Verrucomicrobium spinosum DSM 4136 = JCM 18804: one gene and its partner. The protein of the gene in region 2 interacts with the protein of the main gene of each other region in a pairwise test. Links are inferred from orthologs where the notes say so. Each region holds a gene or a part of one and is shown on either strand. Other genes may lie near its edges.

The links.
Region 1: the proteins of purT (region 2) and VSP_RS30960 interact in binary tests that used the Escherichia coli proteins (3 or more experiments, as listed by UniProt). The link is inferred for Verrucomicrobium spinosum DSM 4136 = JCM 18804 from one-to-one orthologs.

The regions. Positions count from the first base shown.
Region 1 is NZ_ABIZ01000001.1:7,668,296-7,679,136, reverse strand. The notes cover bases 3,674-6,618. They hold VSP_RS30960 (polyprenyl synthetase family protein), read right to left. Parts: upstream 5,618-6,618; coding sequence 4,730-5,617; downstream 3,674-4,729. Other genes in these bases: VSP_RS30950 (HU family DNA-binding protein), read left to right, coding at 6,374-6,618; VSP_RS30955 (gamma carbonic anhydrase family protein), read right to left, coding at 5,725-6,243; VSP_RS30965 (metallopeptidase family protein), read right to left, coding at 4,347-4,706; hemL (glutamate-1-semialdehyde 2,1-aminomutase), read right to left, coding at 3,674-3,963. Also shown: VSP_RS38260 (tetratricopeptide repeat protein), read right to left, coding at 1-399; DNA repair protein RecN, read right to left, coding at 497-2,158; more of hemL, read right to left, coding at 2,668-3,673; more of VSP_RS30950, read left to right, coding at 6,619-6,649; VSP_RS38255 (anthranilate synthase component I family protein), read right to left, coding at 6,769-7,986; VSP_RS30940 (aspartate-semialdehyde dehydrogenase), read right to left, coding at 8,167-9,195; VSP_RS30935 (L,D-transpeptidase), read left to right, coding at 9,246-9,710; VSP_RS30930 (beta strand repeat-containing protein), read right to left, coding at 9,695-10,841.
Region 2 is NZ_ABIZ01000001.1:2,561,712-2,572,500, reverse strand. What follows is about bases 3,644-6,536. They hold purT (formate-dependent phosphoribosylglycinamide formyltransferase), read right to left. Parts: upstream 5,738-6,536; coding sequence 4,550-5,737; downstream 3,644-4,549. Other genes in these bases: sufT (putative Fe-S cluster assembly protein SufT), read right to left, coding at 5,949-6,506; VSP_RS10435 (hypothetical protein), read right to left, coding at 3,748-4,269; VSP_RS10440 (hypothetical protein), read left to right, coding at 3,644-3,743. Also shown: VSP_RS10470 (hypothetical protein), read left to right, coding at 1-246; VSP_RS42145 (hypothetical protein), read left to right, coding at 1,331-1,486; VSP_RS43595 (hypothetical protein), read left to right, coding at 1,496-1,624; VSP_RS10445 (hypothetical protein), read left to right, coding at 2,552-3,163; more of VSP_RS10440, read left to right, coding at 3,186-3,643; VSP_RS10420 (iron-sulfur cluster scaffold-like protein), read right to left, coding at 6,803-7,303; VSP_RS10415 (rhodanese-like domain-containing protein), read right to left, coding at 7,452-8,051; pssA (CDP-diacylglycerol--serine O-phosphatidyltransferase), read left to right, coding at 8,291-9,184; VSP_RS10405 (glycosyltransferase family protein), read left to right, coding at 9,338-10,564; VSP_RS10400 (metallophosphoesterase family protein), read right to left, coding at 10,670-10,789. UniProt on the Escherichia coli protein: Involved in the de novo purine biosynthesis. Catalyzes the transfer of formate to 5-phospho-ribosyl-glycinamide (GAR), producing 5-phospho-ribosyl-N-formylglycinamide (FGAR). Formate is provided by PurU via hydrolysis of 10-formyl-tetrahydrofolate.

The DNA of each region.
Region 1 (10,841 bases), 5.1 Mb from region 2 along the record:
ACCTGCCTTGCGCAGCAGGTGGGCGTGGACCAGCGTGATGTGAGGGTGGGGCTGGGCCTTGGCCTGGGTGGCGATGTTTTCCAGCAGAAAACTGGTGGAGTCGTGCTTGCGATAGAGATCCCAAAGCAGGTCCAGCACCCGGCCGTACTCCGGCTGTTCCACCAGGAGATTCAGGTACTCGCTCGCCAGACGGGAGTCCTTCTCAGACCAGGGTGCAGCCGTGGCGGTGTCTGCCGCCGGGGACAATGAAAGGCCTGCTGCGCAGGTGAGAGCGGCGATCCATCCGCCTGCCGTGCCCTTGCGAGCGCTGGGAAGTGCTCGAGCCTGGGTCCCACCCGGGGGAGATCCATCCTGCGAGCGGGCATTCCGTTTTCCGAGAGGCGCGGCAAACATGGTCATGAATGATAGGATACGGCCCGCATCCGGGGCGTGCACCACCGGATTCTCAGGCATCTGGCTTGGCCAGTACAACACGGACTGGCGTTCAAAGCAGCAATTACTTTGCCGCTCCGGCCAGCAAACTCTCGGCGTGGATGCGGGCGCTCTCGGCCTTGCCGCCCAGCATGCGGGCCAGCTCCTCCACCCGGGCCGGGCCAGCCACCTCCCGCAGGGTGGAGCGGGTGCGGTGCTCGTCGAACTCCTTGGTCACCACAAAATGGCTCTGCGCCAGGGAGGCGAGCTGGGGCATGTGGGTGATCGCGATGACCTGATGCTGCCCGGAGAGGGCGGCCATCTTGCGGCCCACGGCCTCGGCAATGTTGCCGCCCACGTTGGCGTCAATTTCATCAAAGACCATGAGCGGGATGGAGTCCTCCCGCGCCAGGGCGCTCTTCACCGCCAGCAGCACACGGGACATTTCCCCGCTGGAGGCGGTGAGGCGCAGAGGTTTGAGCGGTTCGCCCGGGTTGGGGGCGAAGAGGAAATCCACCTCTTCCAAACCGTCGCGGGCAGGCTCGGGACGGAGCGTCAGGGACACTTCGAACACGGCCCGCTTGAACCCAAGATCCGCCAGGTGGACGGCGATGTCCTTGGCCAGGCGTGGAGCGGCCAGCTTGCGCTGGGCGGAGAGGTCGTGCCCCAGCTTGTCCACCTCCTTGCGGGAGGCTTTGACCGCCTGGTCCAGCTTTTCAAGAGCTTCGCCGCGGTTTTCCATCCGGCCCAGTTTCTCCTCTGCCTCTTCCTTGAACTTCAGGATCGCGGTGATGGAGCTCCCGTACTTGCGCTTGAGGAGCTGGATGATGTGAATGCGCTCCTCCAGCCGCTCAAGTTCCTCGGGCTGGATTTCGATCTCCTCCGCATAGTCGCGGACGCTGCCCTCCAGATCCTGCAGCTCAATGTAGGCCGACTGGAAGCCCTGAAAGGATTCCGCCAGCTTGGGGTCAAGCTTCTCAAGATCATGGAGGAGGCGGGAGACATCGCGCATGCCTGCCAGCACACCTCCTTCTCCTTCGCCCAGGCGTTCTTCCACCTGTCCGCACAGTTCCACGAGGCGGGAACCGTTCGCGGCGATGCGGTGGCGGGATTCGATCTGTTCCTCTTCGCCTTCGCGCAGGCCCGCCGCGTCAATATCGTTGATCTGGAAGCGGAGCATGTCCATCTCCTGCTCGGAGGCTCGTTCACTGGTGGCGAGTTCTTCGTACTCGCCCACGGCCTTCCGCCAGATTTGATGCGCGGCACGATACGCCTCGCTGGCGTCATCAAGTCCCGCATACCCGTCCAGCATCTCAAGCTGGCGTTCCCGTGAATTGAGTGACTGGTGGTCGTGAGGTCCATGCAGGTCCACCAGGTAGGCCCCCAGCTCCTTGAGCATGGCGGACGTGACGGGCGAACCATTCACGAACTGCTTGTTGGTGCTGGCTCCGATGACCCGTCGGATGATGAGGGACTCCCCGTCCAGCGGATCGAGTCCCGATGCCGTCAGAATGCTGTCCACGGTGTCGGTCTTCTTCAGATCAAACACCGCCTCTACACTGCAGGACTCCGTGCCAGTGCGGATGAGCCCCTTGTCGGCACGCTCACCCAGGATCAGCTTGAGCGCGCCCACGATGATGGACTTGCCAGCTCCTGTCTCGCCGGTGACGCCCACGAGACCTGGACCAAGCTCCCACGCGAGGTCTTCTACGAGGGCGAGATTTTGGATCTTGAGGAGGGAGAGCATCGGGTGGGGGAGGAAGACACTGCGATTATGCGAGCGCCCTTCTTTTTTGCAAACGCCTGCGGGGTGCGTTTGCTGAAAACTGGTAGGCAGATGTCTGGTAGAGACCTCCGGCGGCGGAGCGTCTACACGGCGACAGGGCTTCTGTGTTAGGAGCCTCTCTCGTGGGAACTTGAGGCCAATGCGGTTCGCAGGGGTGACATCTCTCTAAATGCGTGGTGTTTGGGGGGATTCCGAACCCGGAGGGTCCACCATGAATAGCCACGGGTTAGGCGAGTTTAGCGAGTCAAACCCGTGGAAAGTGTCAACGCCGTGCTACCGCGGAGCGGTAGGCCTTGGGCGGGTAGTGTCTGCTTGGGATGTATGACCGTCGTGATGGCCGACCGCTCCGCGGAAGAGTTTCCGCTCCACGTTTTCCATGGGTTGCACTCGCTACGCACGCTCCACCACATGGCTATTCATGGTGAACCCTCCGGGTTCGAATACTTGGCGGATCGTTCACCACCTCCCACTTAATCCAATGACAGCAACGCTTTCTGCACCACCTCGGCGGTGCGAGCCAGATCATCAGGGCCGTGGGCCATGCTGATGAAGCCGGTTTCGAACTGCGAAGGCGCGAAGTACACGCCGTGGTCCAGACAGTAGTGGAAGAACTTCCTGAAGGATGCGAGGTCGCTCGTCTTGGCGTCCGTGAGATTGAGCACGGGCTTCTCCGTGAAGAAGAGGCAGAACATGCTGCCGGTGCGATACCACTGGTAGTTGCGGCCGGTCTTCTTCAGTACATCGAGCACCGCGGTTTCCATGATCTGGCCGAGGTCTTCCAGACGGTCCCAGCCCTTCTGTTTCTCCATTTCCTGCAACTGGGCCAGACCGGCGGCCATGGCCAGGGGGTTGCCAGACAGGGTGCCAGCCTGGTACACGGGACCATCGGGAGCAAGGTAGTCCATGATCTCGGCGCGACCGCCAAAAGCACCGACGGGGAGGCCGCCGCCGATCACCTTGCCCAGGGCGGTGAGATCTGGCTTGAGCCCTTCTTTTTCTTGAACCCCGCCGCGGGCGACACGGAAGCCGGTCATCACTTCATCCAGGATCAGCAGCGCGCCGTGCTTCTCCGTGACCTCGCGCATCTTTTGCAGGAAACCCGGTTGCGGAAGAATGAGCCCGGCGTTGGCAGGGTAGCTCTCCACGATGAGGGCGGCGATCTCGTGGCCGTACTTGTCAAAGCACTCCTCGAGGGCGGCGACGTCGTTGTACGGCAGCACGGTGGTCAGCTCCGCGAAGCTCTTGGGCACGCCGGCGCTGTCCGGGTGGCCGTGGGTGAGGGCACCACTGCCAGCCGCGACCAGCAGGGAATCCACATGGCCGTGATAGCAACCGTCAAACTTCACGATCCGGTCGCGCTTCGTGTAACCCCGGGCGAGACGAATGCACGACATGGTGGCCTCTGTGCCGCTGTTGGTCATGCGAACCTTCTCGACGCTGGGCACCCAGTCCACGATGAGCTTGGCCATCTCCACCTCGTAGGCATTTGGGATGCCGAAGCTGACCCCGTCCTTGGCGGCGTTGTGCACCGCCTCGATGACGCACTGGGGGGCGTGGCCCAAAATGGCCGGACCCCAGGTGCCCACGTAGTCAATCCGGTCCTTGCCGTCCACATCCCACACCCGGCAGCCCTTGGCCCGCTGGGCGAAGAAAGGCTCGCCGCCCACGTTGCGAAAGGCGCGGACCGGGGAGTTGACCCCGCCGGGGATGTATTGCTTCGCCATGGCAAACAACTTGGAGGAAAGCGAAGATGGAGAGTCGGACATGGGAGAATGAGTAGCGCGGGACGGCCCGGAGTCGAGCGGGAAGAGGGGGGAGTGGCCTTGGGGGATGCTGGATGGATGGAGAATGTTTGTTTGGCAAGGGGGGCGTCCTTCAACGCGCCAGCATCTTGGAGTGTTTCGGCTTGACGCGGCCTTCGCCGGGCGATGAACGTTCCCTGGCCCTGGTGTTGTCGCCAGGCCGCCTGCCTCCTGACCGTCCCGCATGCGGGACGCAACTCCAACATCGCATGCGGAGCGGGAAGACTGGGTTCTAGGAATGCGTGGAGCAGGGCCCCTCTTCCGCCCAGCCTGAAAAGCACCTTCCCTTCCCAGTCTCAGGTCTTTCGTCTTGTGTCTTGAAGTCTTGTGTCTCCGCCGCAGGCGGCCTACCCCAGCCCCAGGGCCTCGACCTCCTCCTCGCCCCAGCCGAGGTAGTGGCCGAGTTCGTGTAAATAAGTGATGCGAACCTCATCACGGTAGGTGCGCTCATCCTCTTCTGCATAGAGCCAGAGGTTGTCCAGGAAGAGGCGCACGCGGGGCATCTCGGACGGGCCGGAGGGTTCAGGGTCCAACCGGCTGAATCCTTCGAAGAGCCCGAGCAGGTCCGCCAGGGTCTCGTCGGACTCGTCTGCGGCGTTTTCGTAGGAGATGAAACACTCAAGTGCGGCGTCGCGAACGGTTTCAGGAAGCTGTGCGAGGATCCGCTCAACTTCCGTCTGGGCCAGTCGCAACAGCTTGGGGTGCATGAAAAATGCGGCGGCTGGTGCGGCTAGTAGTCGCGCTTGAGAAGGTAGTCTGCCAGTTGATGCAGCCAGTGACCGTTGGGGCCGAAGACTTCCAGCGCCTGGCGCGCTTTCCCGGTGAGTCGATGAGCTTCATCGCGGGAGGCGTCCAGGCCCATGAGGGCGGGGTAGGTGGACTTCTCCGAGGCCACGTCTTTGCCAGCGCTTTTGCCCAGCTTTTCCGTGGTCTGCGTCACGTCCAGGATGTCGTCGATGATCTGGAAGGCCAGCCCTGTGGCCATGCCGAAGTCATGCAGCGCCTGCACTTGATCCAACTGCGCATCAGCACTCATGCCGCCCAGCTTCACGCTGGAGGTCAACAGTGCGGCGGTCTTGCTTTCGTGAATGTAGCGCAGGTCCTCGATGCCGAGCTTCTTGCCTTCCCCTTCCAGATCCGCGACCTGTCCGCCCACCAGATGCAGGCTGCCGGCAGTGCGGGCCAGTTCCAAGACCATGGCGGCGGGAGAGTGGCGGTGGGTCACCGGAGTTTGCGCCACCAGTTCAAACGAGAGCGCCTGCAGTGCATCCCCGGCCAGCAGGGCCATGGCCTCGCCAAAGACCTTGTGACAGGTGGGCACACCGCGCCGCATGTCGTCATCATCCATGCAGGGCAGGTCATCATGAATGAGCGAATAGGTGTGAAGACACTCGACTGCGCACGCAGCGTACAAGGCATTCTCCAGCGAGCCGCCACAAGCTTCGGCTGCGGCAAGACAGAGGATGGGGCGGAGCCGTTTCCCACCCGCGAACAGACTGTGCCGCATGGCCTTGTGAATCGTCACCGGCCGGGTCTCTGCCGCTGCTACAAAACGATCCAGCGCCGCATCCACAAAGGCGACACGTTGAGTGAGATAAGACTTGAGATCGGCAGACATGGCAGGAGGAAGTGAGGGATGCCTTCACGGCATGGGCATCTTTCCTTGGAACAATCCTGCTGGAATCTCAAGCGGCAGTTCGATGCAGATACGCCTCGTCTGGCATTTTACAGTTGGCCCATGTCCCGGTATCGGCGCGAGATTTCGACGTATTTCGCGGCAAGCCGGGCATTTCCTGCCTGTTCCTCCTGGCTCAGGGTTCGCACCACCCGTGCAGGTGAGCCTACGATGAGCGAGCCCTCGGGCACCACGGTGTGCTTGGTCACCAGGGCTCCGGCTGCGATGATGCAGCGTGGACCGATGACGGCACCATCCATGACGATGGCCCCCATGCCGACCAGAGTCTCATCTCCGATGGTGCAGGCGTGGATGATGGCTCTGTGGCCCACGCTGACGGCCTCACCCACCCTCGCCTCAAAGTCATCTGCCACATGCACAATAGTGCCGTCCTGAATGTTGGAGCGGGGGCCAATATGAATGTGATTAATATCGCCACGGAGAACACAACTGTACCAAATGCTGGCTTCGGCGGAGACGGTCACACCACCTACCACAACTGCTCCTGCGGCGATGAATGCAGTGATGTCAATCCGGGGTGATTCTTGTGGCAGCAAAAAGCGTTTCATGCCTGAAAAAATAAGGGCTGGAGACGAAATGGGGTTGACGCTTTCCGTGAATTTATCCATAAACAAACGCGAAGCCCCGCACTTATCCAGCAGAGGGTCCTTCCAGCAACCCAAACATATCACGCAGACCATGAATAAAGCTGAACTTATTGAAGCCGTGCAAAAGAATCTCGGCGGGGACACTTCCAAACGCGCCGCTTCGGATGCCGTGGAAGCCGTGCTCGCTTCGATTTCCAAGGGCGTGGCAAAGACCGGTACGGTCCAGCTTATCGGCTTCGGTACCTTCAAGGTGGCCAAGCGTGCCGCCCGCACCGGCCGCAACCCGAAGACGGGTGAAGCCATGAAGATCAAAGCCTCCAAGACGGTTCGCTTCGTTCCCTCCTCCGCCCTCAAAGGCGCGCTCTAAGCGATCCGCTGAAGACGTCTTTCTTGAGACGCGTTCAGTCACTCTCTCTCAGACAAAAGCCCGCGGCTCTCGCAGCCGCGGGCTCTTTTTTTCCAAGAGGCGGCAATTGATGTTGAGAGTCAACGGCTGGCCAGCAGCAGGCCTGCGGCTTTGTGGCGAGTTTCCTCCCACTCACGCAGCGGATCCGAATCTGCCACGATGCCGGCACCGGTGTTGAACATGGCGTGCTCACCTTCACGCCAGGCGGTGCGGATGGCGATGCTGAAGTGGCTTTCACCATTGAAGCCAAAGCAGCCGATGGCGCCGGTGTAGAGGCCGCGTGGATGCGGCTCAAGTTCGTGAATGATCTCCAGGGCGCGCTTCTTTGGCGCACCGCTGATGGAGCCGCCGGGAAAGCATGCCAGAAACGCATCGAGGTGATCCACATCAGGCCGCAGGGTGCCTTCCACGGTGGAGACGAGATGATGCACCTGCGCATGGCGTTCGTGCTTCAACAACGCCGTCACCTGTACGCTGCCGTATTCACAAACCTGTCCCAGATCGTTGCGTTCCAGGTCAGTGATCATCACGAGCTCCGCACGTTCTTTGGGGGAGTTGAGCAGTTCGCCGGCGAGGCACTGGTCTTCGATCGCTTCGCTGGCGCGCGGTCGTGTCCCTTTGATGGGGCGGGTCACGATGTGATTGCCGCTGATCTTGAGGAAGCACTCGGGTGATGCGCTGAACACCTGGGTGCCGGCAAGGTTCAGGTAAGCACTGTAGGGGGCGGGGGAGGCCTTGCGCAGCCGCTCGTAGAAACGCCATGGATCCAAGCCCGCCGGCCAGGTGGCGGACCAGGGATAGGAGAGGTTCACCTGGTAGATATCACCCGCGGTGATGTACTCCTGCGCGCGCCGGACGCGGTTGCAGAAGTCCTCCTCTGTCATGCATGGCGTGAACTCGGGAAGGAGGGTCTCCACCGGCGCGGTGGCAGTGGCCTTGAGCAGATCCGGCCTGCCATCGCCCGCGCCGTCTCCAGTCTTGAGCCAGGACTGGGTTCCGTGTTGATACACGTGGCATCGGGCAAAGCGGCCCAGCGTGTATTGCCCGTCAAACCCGATCCATCCATAGAGGCCACCAGCCGGAGCACCGAGATCCGCCACATGGCGGGGACGGTGCTGCTGCATGATCTCGCGAAGCTTGGAGGCATCTTCAAAGAGATTGCCGGTCAGCACTTCTTCCGGGGCCTCGGCGACGATGGAGAAGGAACTGTTGGTAGCGATGGCGCTGTCGAGAAACACCAGGTCGCCTGCAGCCTGCTTCGCACGCGCGAGTTCCAGCGGCGAAGGCGGCTGGAGCAAAGAGGGGTGCGGGGCATGTCCAACGGATGTCACAGCCTTGTCAAAGTGCACTGGAAGTGCCGGGACATCAAGCAGGACGGCGGGAGGCGGGACGATTGAACGACGCGCTCGGACAAACCAACAAAAACCCCGCAGGACCAGAAGGCCGCTGCGGGGTGGAAGAGTCTGCCAGGGTGTCGGTTACAGGCACTCAGCGATCTGCACCGCATTGAGAGCGGCTCCTTTGAGGAGCTGGTCGCCGGCGATCCAGAAGGCGAGGCCGTTGTCGAGGGCGCAATCGAGTCGAAGGCGGCCCACTGCGCAGTTGTCCTTGCCAGCCACATCGAGAGCCAGCGGATACTGCTTGAGCGTGGGATCATCCACAACATCGAGTCCCGGGGCCTTGGCGAGCACGGCGCGCGCCTCTGCAACGGTGACAGGCTTCTCAAATTCAGCGCTCACGGCCACGCTGTGAGCCCGGAAGACGGGCACCCGCACGCAGGTGACGCTGGCGCGGAAACCGGGGTGGTGCATGATCTTGCGCCCTTCGTTCTCCATTTTCATCTCCTCCTTGGTGTAGCCGGAGTCGAGGAAGCTGTCCACGTGCGGCAGGGCGTTGAAGGCGATCTGGTGGGGATAGACCTTCACTTTGTCCGCAGCGAGGCGGACGTCGTCCCACTTGCGGTCGGCAGAGGCCCAGTCGCGGATCTGTGCTTCCAGTTCCTCAATGGCTTGGGCTCCGGTGCCGGAGACGGCCTGGTAGCTGCTGGCGAACACACGCTTCACGCCAAAGGCCTGATGCAGCGGGTACAGGGCCATCAGGGTGATGGCGGTGGTGCAGTTCGGGTTGGCGGCGATGCCTTTGGGAAGATTCTTGAGGTCCGCAGCATTGATCTCTGGCACCACGAGCGGCACCTCGTCATCCATGCGGAAGGCGGAGGAGTTGTCCACCACGATGGCGCCCGCCTTGGTGGCGTGTGGAGCGAACTCCTTGCTGATGCCGCCGCCTGCGCTGAAGAGGGCGATGTCCACACCGGCGAAGGCGTCGGGCGTCAGTTCCTTCACTGTCACGTCCTCACCCTTGAATTTCATCGTCTTTCCGGCGCTCCTGGCGCTGGCAAGAAGGGTAAGCTGGCCGACGGGGAAGTTGCGCTGTTCGAGGCAGCGCAACATTTCCACTCCCACCGCTCCGGTGGCGCCGACGACCGCGACATGTTTGGTGTTGCTCATGATGTTTGCTTTGTAGAAAAGGGCGGGCAGATTACCCCGACGCCTGCAAAATGCAACTTTCGCACCCACGCCTCGAAGTCTCCGTCGCCACGCAAACCCTTTCCCTATGGGATGGTACGCGCCAGGTGAAGAGCTGGCCATGCAGCACCTCGAAGTTTGGCATTGGTTTTGAGGAGGGCTCCAACCGCACGCCGCTGGGGGCCTTTCGTGTGGCGGAGAAGCACGGGGCGGACAGTCCGTTGCACACCATCTTTAAGAGCCGGAAGGCTGTGGGCGAATGGGTGCCTGGGGAAAAGACCGACGCGGACCTCATCCTGGCGCGCATCCTGTGGCTGGAGGGTACGGAGGAGCGCAATGCGAACACCAAGGACCGCTACGTGTACATCCACGGCACCAACCAGGAGGAGCTGATCGGTCAGCGGGGCAGCCACGGCTGCGTGCGCATGCGCAATCTGGATGTGGTGGAGCTCTATGATCTGGTGGAGCCGGGCACGCCCGTTTACATAGCGGAATAGCTGCGCCGCCGCCGCAGGAGAAGGGTGCCGCATGCTGCCAGCAGGAGCAAGGCACGGGAGGGCTCGGGAGCCACCCGGATGATGCCGTCGTCCTTGAAGGTGCTGTAGTCCCAGTAGAGGCCGGAGCCGAGGGTGAACTCAGGGAGGTCCAGCGAGGTTTCGAGGAATGGGTCAAAGGTGCCCCAGATGGCGGAGCCCGACGCCCAGTCCAGGAGATCGAACGACTGGCCCCAGCCTGCTTCGAAGCCGTTCACCCAGACCACTTCGAACCGGGTGTTGGCTCCCACATTGAGGGCACCGGTGATGGTGATCCGGTCGAACTGGCCCGCTCCAGCGCCGCCCAGGCCGAAGATGGCGCGGGTGGTCGCGCTGGCGTTGGCGCTGAAGGAGAGGTCTCCATCAAAGGTGAGGTTGCCCGTGAGATCTCCTGCACTGGCTATCGAGCTCAAGGCCTGGGTGGTGGAGTCGCCCGCCTTGATGAGAGCGGTGCCGCCCAAGCCGAAGTTGCCGAGGAAGGTGCCGGAGCCCGTGAAGACCTGGCTGTTGGTGGTGTAGCCCCCGGTCCCGGTGAGCGCAGTCGCTTTGAGCGTGGTGCCGCTGTTCACCTGGAGCCACGGACTGTCAGCGATGGAGGCGGAGGCTCCCAGGGAGTAAGTGCCTGCGGAGACGGTGGTTTTCCCGGTGTAGGTGTTCTGTGCCTCCACGACCAGTTCGCCCGCGCCAGTTTTGTTGATGCCTCCTGCCCCGCTGATGACGTTTTGCACGGTGAGCACACGACCCGCGATGTCCATCACGGCCACGCCTGATTGCAGGGTGACGGTGCCGGAGTAGAGGCTGTTGGTCGCTCCGCCGCCGGTGCCGCCGCGGTTGCGCAGGGTGGCGTTGTTTTCAAGAACCAGGGCGTCCTTGTAGTTGTTGTCTCCCGGAACCTGGCCGCCTCCCCCAGTGCCGTTCTGGTCCAGGGACAGGGTGGCATTGGTGCGGACGGTGGTCTTGCCGTCGGTGGTGCCCAGGGCCGCCGCCTTGCGCAGCTGGAGTTCTCCGGCGGCAATGTCGATGTCACCGGTGAAGGCGCTGTTGTCGCCCGAGGTGGAGATGAATCCCGCCGTCACATTGATGGTGAGCGTGCCG
Region 2 (10,789 bases):
GCCGCCGGCCTGGCTTGTTTCCTCTCCCAACGGTCCCACAATCGACCATCCCGTCCGCTCGTGCTCATCAGCATCTTCCTCACCGCGGCGCTCCTTCTCTCCATCTGGTCCTATCTGGATTCTTTGAGCTTTCTCTCCATTCTCCTGAACAGCTATCTGGGCTGGTACTACCCCATCACCATCGCCGGGTTGTTTTTCTTGTTTTATCTCCACAGTCCCGGTCCTCCCAAGCAGAAAGCCATCTAACCCAAGGCCGCAAATGCCATGCAGCCCATCTTTGCCTTCGGTGTCCCCACGGGGATCCCTGATCAAGAAGCGCTCATCGCCCCGGCGCCCCTTGGTTCCAGAAACCTCACCAAAAAATCCCCTTCCCTTGCCCCGACTTTGCGTTACTATTGCGCCCGGCCAGGAGGCTCAGCGCACAGGGTATCTTACATACACCGCTACACCTCCGGCTTCCGACGGTCTATGTCCAGTGATGGGATTCAACCTGACTCCACTCCAGAACTCAAACATTACGAACTGACACTCACTGACGGGACCCTTCGCGTGGTACAAGCCCACCGCGTAAGAGTTCTTCAGGGGAAACTGCGATTCGAGACGGATGGCCAGGAGCCTCTCGTCATCCCCGCCAGTTCCATCGTCTGTTGGGAAGCCTCTCCGTGAGCGAATCGACCATTGACCATCGACCATCGCCCGTAACCGGTTTGGATAAAAACACTTGGGGGTGTTGCAGGGCATTCTGAGTCTGTGCAACGGAGGCCAGACCTGTGAATCAGGGAGAGAACAGCAACTTTCCAGGGCGCGCAGAGGGCGTTGGCGACTCGAACCGTGGCACCTGCGAAGGAGGGGGCTCAGTTCAACCAAAGGGGCCAGGCAATTAGCCGAAAGTCGCATGCGCCCTCAAGTGTACTTTTAGCCAGAAGTCCCAGCTCCTCTCGTGAAGGCTCGTCCTGAAACTGTCCAGAACACGAGCCGTAACTCGTTCATTTTGTGGAGCGGGCGATGAGAATCGAACTCACGTATCAAGCTTGGGAAGCTCGTGTTCTACCATTGAACTACGCCCGCATTCGCATTGTGGCACCATCTCTGGCACCTGCGTGGGAGGGATTCTGCCCGCCAGGCAGGAATTGTCAAACCAAAAGAGAAGTGGAGTGGCCACAGAGACGCGAATTTCAGCGCCCCTCTTCCCAAAGCCCCCCCTCCCCCGTGCCACACCTACCGTACTTTCGGATGACGAAGCTTGCCACCTCCCAGCCCCCTCCATTCATCCATTCTCATTTGCAATTTTTCTTTCCGAATTCCTGGTTCCCAGTCTGCATTTGCCCCCATGTCCGCCCCTGCCTCCATGCCTTCCGCAGCCAGCCCATCTGACACAAAGTCAGCCGCTGAATACAAGAAGCAGCACGCGCTCGGCAGCCTCCCTCTGCTGGCATACGATCGCACCCATCGCATCAAGCCCGCCGCCACGCCGCTTGGCCAGTAGCTGGAAGCCGTGCAAGACTGGGTGGAAGATGTCATTGCCCGCTTCTCGCCCTTGGGAGATCCCCCGGTGTACAGCACCAGGCACTTCCCCTGGGTGGATGAGGTGGAGGCTGGCGGGCAGAGCTCGATCATGTCATGAAGTACCGCGACGCCATGCCAAGCTTCCAGGACATCATGAAGGGAGTGGGCGACATCCAGGCAGACGACCACTGGAAGACATTCTTCCTCAAAGCGGCTGGCATGGACTGCGGCGAGAACTCCGCCCGTTGCCCGGTGACGATGTAACTTCTGGACAAGATCCCCGGACTTACCACCGACTTCTTCAGCATCCTTTCCCCTGGCAAGCACATCCCCTCCCATCGCGGAGCCTGGGCCGGCGTCCTGCGTCTGCATGTGGGCCCGCTCGTCCCAGAGCCTCGCGAGCAATGCCGCATCCGCATCGCCAATCAGATTCATACCTGGCAGGAAGGCAAGCGCCTCATCTTTGACAACACGTGGAACCACGAAGTCTGGAACGATACCAACGGATATCGTGTCGTCCTTTTCATCGACTTCGAGCGCCCCCTCAGGCGGCCCCCCTGGCTGGCTAAACCACCTGATCATGAATCTCGCCCCCCTGCCTCCGTGAAGCCAAGGGCAAGCAGAAGGCCTGGGAAAAGAAGATGTGGGGGGAGTGAAAGGTTCTTAGCGCTTGCTGCTTGGAGGCGCGGGTCTGTTGTTCGGTCACGCCATTTCCGCCGCCAACCGCTACCAGGAGGCAGATGCGTCTTTGAGCTTGAACTGCCAGTCGTAGATAAGCACCCCGCACGGTCATCGGTGTTCAGGATCAACACCGTGCCCCTTTGCAACTTTAAGTTGTTTCCTATTGCAAGCAGGGCACCCGGAGACCACCGCCCGGTCGGCGCGGAAGGACATGCCCGCGGCGCACATCTGTTCGGCGCCGTGAGGCAACCGGGCCCGCGCCCCGCCCCGGTCACGCCCCCGTTGCTTTTCTCCATTTCACACCCATCTTTCCCCAGCCGCCCCGCCTTTTCCGAGAAGGTCTTCTAATTAAAAAGACGCCCCGATGTTCCCAGACTCTCCCCCTCCGATTCCCCGGCCCAAGTCACCGCCGCACCTGCCCACTCCACACCTCACCCCTGCCACCGCTACGCCCTCGGCAGTCTCCCCCCGCCCTTCAAAAGCACCTCTGGCAATCGGCATCATCAATCTATGCTTTGCGGTCTCCGGTCTTGGCTCCAGTCTCTTTTCCATCATCAGTTCCGGGCAGAATCCCGTATCAGGACCGCCGGGAACATCCGCCACCTTGTGGCTCCTCGGCATCGGCACTCTCCTGGTGGTGCTTCAAATTGTTGCCGCCATCGGCCTTATCAGGCTGCGGGAATGGGCGCGGCAGACCACCGTCGTTCTCGCCAGCCTTCAATTCCTTGTCTGCACCGGCAGCATTGCCGTGATCACCGGCCTCCTCCCTCTGCCCGGTGCGCCTCCGACATCCGCTCCCGTGACTTCCAAAGATCCCACCATTCAGGGAAAGCTGGAGTTTCTGAATGCGGTCTTCGACACCTTGGGGGGCATTTTCAAGGCCGTCCTGCTCATGCTCTTCGCTCTATCTCTCATCTACAGTCTCCTGCAAATCATCCTCCTCACTCGCCCCCTCGCTCGTCAAGCCTGCCAGTAGAACATTCTTAACGCCCCTCCCCATGCAACCTCCCGCCCTCCCCATCCAGAAGCCGAAGACACTCCTCGTCATCGGCATTCTTAATCTGGCCTTCGCCGCGTTTGGCATCTTCGGCATCCTTTCCAGCGTGATGATGATGACCAAGCCGGAGATGTACCCCGGCAATCCCGTGCCCACCATTCTGCAAAACGACGCCACATACGCCGCCTACTACAAGGTCCTCATGGGCTTTTCGTTGATTCTCGTACCCGTGCAAATGGCTTCAGCCATCGGCCTCATCCGTGGGCGTGAATGGGGCCGCAAACTCACCCTGATTCTCGCCGTTGTTGCCGTAGCGGTGGCCGCAGTTAACGGCTGGATCAGTCACACCCACCTTTCGGGGCCGGTCATGGTTGAGGCGATGAAGGGTGTCGGCGGCGACGCCACCGCCCAAAAAATCATGGAGGTGACCATGACCGTCTCCTTCATCGTCGGGGTCATCGTCTCCGCCGTCTGGGCCATCGTCCAGTTCGCATTACTTTGCCGCGCCAAAGTGCGCGCGTATTGCAAGGTGGCAACGCAGACGGCGCCTGTCGCTTAGTGCGTTATCTGTCCATGTAAGCCCTCCACCAACGGAGGCCAAAGGGAGCCGGATGCCGTTTCACCACCCGGGGAGATTCGGACGTTGGACACTTTTCCACTCCACGACAGCCTTGCCCATCGGCCACCCGTCTGGCTGCCGACTGCTCCAGGAGCTCACACACCCACTTCCTATGGATTCGCTGGTTGTTCAGCTTGAAGGCAGAATCCGTGAGCAACTCCGGATGTTCTGGATCCGCTCCGCAGAGTCCATGGTCAGACTGTTCTGCCCAGTACCTCACAAACGAATCGATATGGGTCCAGTGCACCTTCTGAAAGCCATCTCCATCACAGATCTCGAACAGCCCTACCCCCGACTCCGTCTTCAACAGGCCGATACCGCAGTAGTCTCGATGCGAGTGCCGCATCCCTTCCCCCACCGGCTTCTTTTGCAGCTCATTCCAGAGTTGCAGGGCAATCTCCACGCCAAACCGCTCTCGCGAGAGACCCACAATCACTTCAGGCGTGCTCCATAGATAGCTCGACACAGTCCGCTCACTTACCCATCCGCAGTGCTGTCGTCAACCCACGGCACCGGAAAACACAGCCCTGCCCACAGCATGTGAATGGGAGCCTGATTCAGCCCGGAGAACTGGGCATCTCGTCGGGGATCTGCTTTCGTCCAGACCGATATCGGCCGGACTTTGCCCGTTGCTGAGTCTTGTCGATCCTCCGTCATGTCAACGCAGCAGCAAACGACGTCGATTGTGAATAAGGATACCCTACGGGCACTTGCGCCGGGGTCTCCAGCGCAAGCTCTCCCTGATATCACAACCGCACGTCCACCGCTCCCGCTGCATTGCGAGCCTTCTCCCGTGCCGCCTCGATGCTCTCCGCCCGCGCCGCCACCACGCCCATACGGCGCTTGCCCTTGACCTCGGGCTTGCCAAAGAGACGCAGGGCCGTGTCTGGCTCACTGAGCGCGGCCGTGAGATTGCCGAACTGCACGTCCTTGGAATGACCTTCCACCAGGATCACTGCGGAGGCACTGGGCCCGTGCTGGGCAATATTGGGGATCGGCAGCCCAAGGATGGCGCGGGCATGAAGCGCAAACTCGCTCAGGTCTTGGGAAATAATCGTCACCAGTCCCGTGTCATGCGGCCGCGGGGAGACCTCGCTGAACCACACCACGTCATCCTTCACAAAGAGCTCCACGCCGAAGATGCCCCACCCGCCCAGAGCGGTGGTGATGGCCTCCGCGATGCGCTTGGACTCCGCCAGTGCCGCCACGGTCATCGGCTGCGGTTGCCAGCTCTCACGGTAGTCCCCGTCGATCTGCAGGTGCCCGATGGGCTCGCAGAAGGACGTGCCGCCGGCGTGGCGCACCGTCAGCATGGTAATTTCATAGTCAAAGTCCACAAAGCCTTCCACGATGACCTTGCCCTTGCCAGCGCGACCGCCTTCTTGAGCGTACTTCCAGGAATAGGCCAGATCGGCCTCGCTGCGCACCACGCTCTGCCCCTTGCCAGAGCTGCTCATGATCGGCTTCACCACACAGGGCATGCCGATCTCTGCCACCGCCGCGCGGAATTCCTCCTCCGTCGCGGCAAACTTGTACGGCGAGGAGCGGAGCCCCAGCTCCTCCGTCGCCAGACGGCGGATGCCTTCACGATTCATCGTCAGCTTCGCCGCCCGTGCCGTCGGCACCACCTTGTACCCCTCCGCCTCCAGCTCGACCAAAACATCCGTGGCAATCGCCTCCACCTCAGGCACGATCAGATTCGGCTTCTCCGTTACCAGCACCGCCCGCAGCGCCTCCGCATCTAGCATGGAGACAACGTGCGCCCTGTCCGCCACCTGCATGGCCGGGGCATTCGCATACGAATCCACCGCGATCACCTCACACCCGAACCGCTGCAACTCAATCACCACCTCCTTGCCCAGCTCTCCTGAGCCAAGCATGAGAACACGGGTTGCGGAAGAGGTGAAGGGGGTGCCGATACTCGGAGAGGACATGTGTGAGAAAACGGGAGTGTTAGGGAGGGGAGGAACGATGAGTGAAAAGTAAAAAGTAAAAAGTAAAAAGTCGAGGGACAACCTGCGAAGGTGCTCACAGGTCCAAACCTCTCCTAGCCTGCGCCAAACAAAAAAGCCGAGGAGTTGCAGCGCAACCCTTCCACTTTTCACTTTTTACTAACCCCTTTTTGCTTTCGAGGCGCACTGCGCCTCAGATCATCCCCAACTTCATTTTCCCCTCCTCGGAGATCATGCTCTGGTTCCATGCTGGATCCCAGACGAGTTCCACGGCGGCATCGTCCATGTGCTCGATGGTCATGATGCGAGCCTGGGCATCGGCTGCGATCGTAGGGCCCATGCCGCAGCCGGGGGCAGTGAGTGTCATCTTTACGAGGGCTTTGATCTTGCCTTCTTCGTCGTTGCTCACAGCACAATCATACACCAGGCCCAAGTCCACGATGTTCACCGGGATTTCGGGATCATAGACTCCGCGGAGCTGCTGCCAGACCTGCATCTCCAGGTCGCTCGCATCTCCCGGGATGTTCGAGGAGCTCTGCGTCTCCTGCTTTTTGTCCTCCTCTGGGTCGATCCCCAACGCATCAGCATCCTTGGCCGAGATACGGGCCAACCCGTGGTCAGTCGCCACCGTGTAGGTGCCGCCAAGAGACTGGGTGATGATCACCCGCGTCCCTGCCGGCAGGCGGATGGCGTCCCCACTCGGGATCTGGATGGCTTCAACTTCTCGATTCAGGTCAATATCAGTGTGCATGGCAATAGAGGGGGAGGGAAAAGAATGGGGGCGGGCTGCTTGGACCTCTAAGAAGCTGCGAACCAGTGAAAAGTAAAAAGTAAAAGGTGAAAAGTGGTAGCACAGCTTCTGGCCTGATGACCGGTGCATCCCGAGCGGGCAGATCGAATTCAGCATATGAATACGCGGCCGACGGCGGAACGGTCGTCGCATGAATGTCCGCAGCCGATTCCGGGGGCGGAGGCGGCAGTGCGAGCCAGGCAGAGCGCCTGCCCTACAACGCTCAAGTTGAAAACGTGGCAGTTCGCCCCACAGGACTAGAACTTCACGATCTTAATCTTGGCAGCCTGCTTTTTGCCGGCCGCTGCCAGGGCATCGTGCAGTGTCGGAGCTTGTTCTACGGGAGCGTTCGCCGTTGGGGACGCCTCAGGGCGCACGTGGGCTTTCTCTGCCGTTTCCGCTTCCAGGGCCGCCTTCAGAGCCCCTTCCACCATCTGCCCACAGTGGATCTTCATCGGCGGCAGAGGCCCGAGCGGCTTGGAGAGTTCTTCAGCACTCAGATCGAGCGCCTCCTCCCGCGTCTTGCCCTTGATGAGCTGAGTCGCCAGACTCGCAACCGCGATCGCCGTCTGGCAGCCGAAGCTCTGGAAAGTCGCCTTGTCGATGACCTTCTTGCCGTCCTGCTCCTTGTATTTGATCCACATGCGCACCATGTCCCCACAGTCTGGGCTGCCCACGGTGCCCACAGCATCCGCATCCGGGATCTCCCCCACATTCTGGGGGTTGGCCAGAGCGTCCTGCAAAACTTCTTCGTTCATAGTCAGTGGAGACAAGAGACGGGAAGACCAAAGACAGAAGACATGACGGGGGCAGATCAATCTCTACCTGCCGCCCACCTATCCGTCCAAAGCTCCCATCTTGTTAATTTTCAAAAAATCTTGTTAATCCTGTCAAAAAAGCCCCCGCCTAGTCCTCGATTTCCAAGCGATACCGCGGGATGCTGGGGTCCACATCCAGGCTGTAGGCATCGATCCCGCCCTTCAGGCACTTCGTCTCCACGAAGCCATGACCCAGGAAGTACGCGGCCGCATCCATCGCACTGTTTCCCTGGTGGTCATAGATCACCACAGGGTCGGTCTTGTTCCACTGGTCAAAGATCACCTGAATGAGTTCCTGCGAGACCAGATGAGAGCCGGGGATGGCCACCGCCTCGTGCTCCTCGCGGGAGCGCACATCCAGCAGCTTCGTGTTCGGGCTCACCTCGCGCAGCTTCACCAAGTCCTCTGGGGTGATTTGCAGGCTTGCATCGCTCTGGTAACTTTCCTGAATGAAGGCAACGGCCTCCTCGACCGGAATGTTTTCGTTGCGGGCACACACCTCCGCCAGCGTCTCCCCCGGCTGGAAGCCGCAACTCCGGCATCCGCCGATGTGATACTTCGCAAAGAGTGCCCGCTGCGCCCCCGGGTAGGATTCCAGCAGCGCTCCCATCTTGGTTGCCCCGCTCAGCGGCGGCAGCTCAGCTACAACATCAGAGGAAACAGGATCGGCGACAGTCGCGGTGCTCATTATAGAAAGACCTTACGCCCGTCACGCCAAAGAGGCAACTGGGGAGGGGGAAGTTGAGACAGCGCAAGTGGGCTGGTTGGGAGCTGCCCTAAACCAGCGAGAAGCGGACCCAAACCAGCAAAGCGTCTCAACAGCCCACTTTTGGGCGACTCAACCAGGCGCCCCCCCGCCTCCATCTTGTTAATCTCTTAAAAATCTTGTCAATCCTGTCAAAAAAACGCGCTACAGTCGCGGCCACCATGTCCACGTCCCCCACCGACGATCGCGACCGCGAACCTCGCATTTACGTTCTGCCAAATCTCATGACGGCAGGGAACCTCCTCTGCGGGTTCATGGCCATCCTCCATATTGTCGGCCGTTTCCAGCCGGACACTGGTCATCAGCGGTACATGTGGGCCATTGGGTTCATCCTTGTCGCCTGTTTGTTCGACCTCCTCGATGGCCGCCTGGCCCGTCTCAGCGGTCAGAGTTCTGACTTCGGCCGTGAGTTTGACTCCCTGGCGGACATCGTCTCCTTCGGCATGGCACCCGCGCTCCTGGTGCACGACATTGTGCTGGCTGAGTTTGAGAAAACGTTCAGCGGGCTCGGCTGGCTCATTGCCTGCATCTACCTCGTCTGCGGTGCCATGCGACTCGCACGGTTCAACTGTTTGGCGGCCATCGAGACTGAAACTGGGAAAAAGTCTTCCACCTCCTTTCGCGGCTGCCCCATTCCGGCCGCGGCTGGCGTCATCGTCTCGCTCACGATGACCCTCATGTGGTTGGACGGCATGGACCGCGAAATCGGAAAGTGGAAGTACACCCTGCCCGCCCTCATGGTTCTGCTCTCCTACCTCATGGTCAGCAGCCTGGAGTACCCCAGCTTCAAGTCCATCAACTGGCGCACACGTCGCTCCTTCCACTGGGTGCTCATCAGCATCATCGTCCTCGCTTTCACCGTGAAGGCCTGGCAGTGGATGCCCACCGTCCTCTTTGTCTCCTACCTTCTTTACGGCCTCGTCCGTCCCTGGATATCCCGCAAATGGCGCCGCGAGATCGAAGACACCAGCGATGGGGAAATCGAAACCGACGGCGAGGGAAACACCTTCAACAGCGAGACAGAAGCCGTAGCCCGAGTGAAAAGTGATAAGTAACGAGTGAAAAGTGAAACCCGCTACTTGAGACAGGTCCAAAGTCCAGACACCAGACTCCCGGCCTGAGCCCCTCCTCAGCCCTCGGCACTGACTGACGCACTGTCCCTTCCTCACCTTATCACTTACCCCTCTTCCCTTTTCCCTCTCTAACGCGTGCCCGATTTCCACCAGCCCATTCTGCTTCCAACACTGCATCACCTCGCCGAGACTGCCCTCGAAGAGCGTGAGGCCCTGCTCAAGGAGCTCTCGCTGGAGAAACCCGTCGCCCTCGTCATTCCCGCCCTCTACGCCGAGCTCCAGCGCCCCGCCCTGCCGCGCATGCTGAAGCAGCTCACCGGGGTGCCCTACATCAGCCAGGTCATTTTCACCATGAATGGCATGAACCGCCGCGGGTATGACCGCGCGCGGGCTTTTTACGCCAAACGCCTCCCCAACCTCCGCCACACCGTCCTCTGGAATGACGGCCCGGAACTCACCAGCCTTCATCGCGAGGTGGACACCCTCGGCACCCGCCGCAGCGGCCCGGGCAAAGGTGGAAACGTCTGGATGGGCGTCGGCGCCCTCCATGCCACCGGCCACCGTGGCGTCATCGCCTGCCACGACAGTGACATTCTGAATTACGACCGAGAGATGCTCTGGCGTCTCTGCCTGCCCGTTGTTCACCCCGGCATGGGCTACGTCTTTGCCAAAAGTTACTATGGTCGCGTGCGGGAGCGCATGTACGGCCGGGTCACCCGTCTCCTCGTCTTTCCCCTCATCCAGGCGCTGCGGGAGATCTTCGGCTCCACGCCCCTTTTGCGCTTCCTCGCCATGTGCCGTTATCCGCTCTCTGGCGAGTTCGCTGCGGACTCCGAGTTCCTTCGCAAGATCCCCCTCGCCGCCGACTGGGGCCTGGAGATTGGCATGCTCTGTGATGTCTTCCGCCACGCTCCCGCCCAGCGCTTCTGTCAGGTGGACCTCGGCAGCAACTTCGAGCACAAGCACCAGCACCTCGGCTACGACCCGGTGACCGGCATTCCCGACGCCACGAGCGGCCTCATGCGCATGGCCCGCGAGGTCACCCGCGCCCTGCTTGACCACCTCTGGGCCGACCTCGGCTTTTCCGCAGAGCCCCGCAAGCTGGAGCGCCTGGCAGACACCTACCTCGCCATTGCCCGCATGCTCCTCACCCGGTATGCCCACGAAGCCATGTTTAACGGGCTTGAAGAGACCTCCGCTGAGGAAATGGGAGCCATCACCGTCTTCGCGAAGATGATCCAAGAGGTCTCCAGCGAGTGCCCCCCAGCCCCGCCCACGCCCAGCACCCTCCCATCTTGGAATACGGTCTCCCAACGCCTGCCCGACCTTGGTCCCAAGCTCTGTAGCATTGCCGTGGGGTGAGGGATGTCGTACCCGACCCCGGGAGAATGCTGCCCCCAATGAGGGCCCAAACAGGCACCCTCATACTCAGCCCACGAGTCACTTCCGCCTGGTAGGAAGCAGGACTCAGGTTCCCTCGACTTCCACCACCAACCCGGGCTGAAACCCCGCATTCACATCCTGCGGGTAAGCTTGAGGATTTGCCAGAACCCGGGGCTTTCCAATCCAGTAGTCATTGTTGTGGTG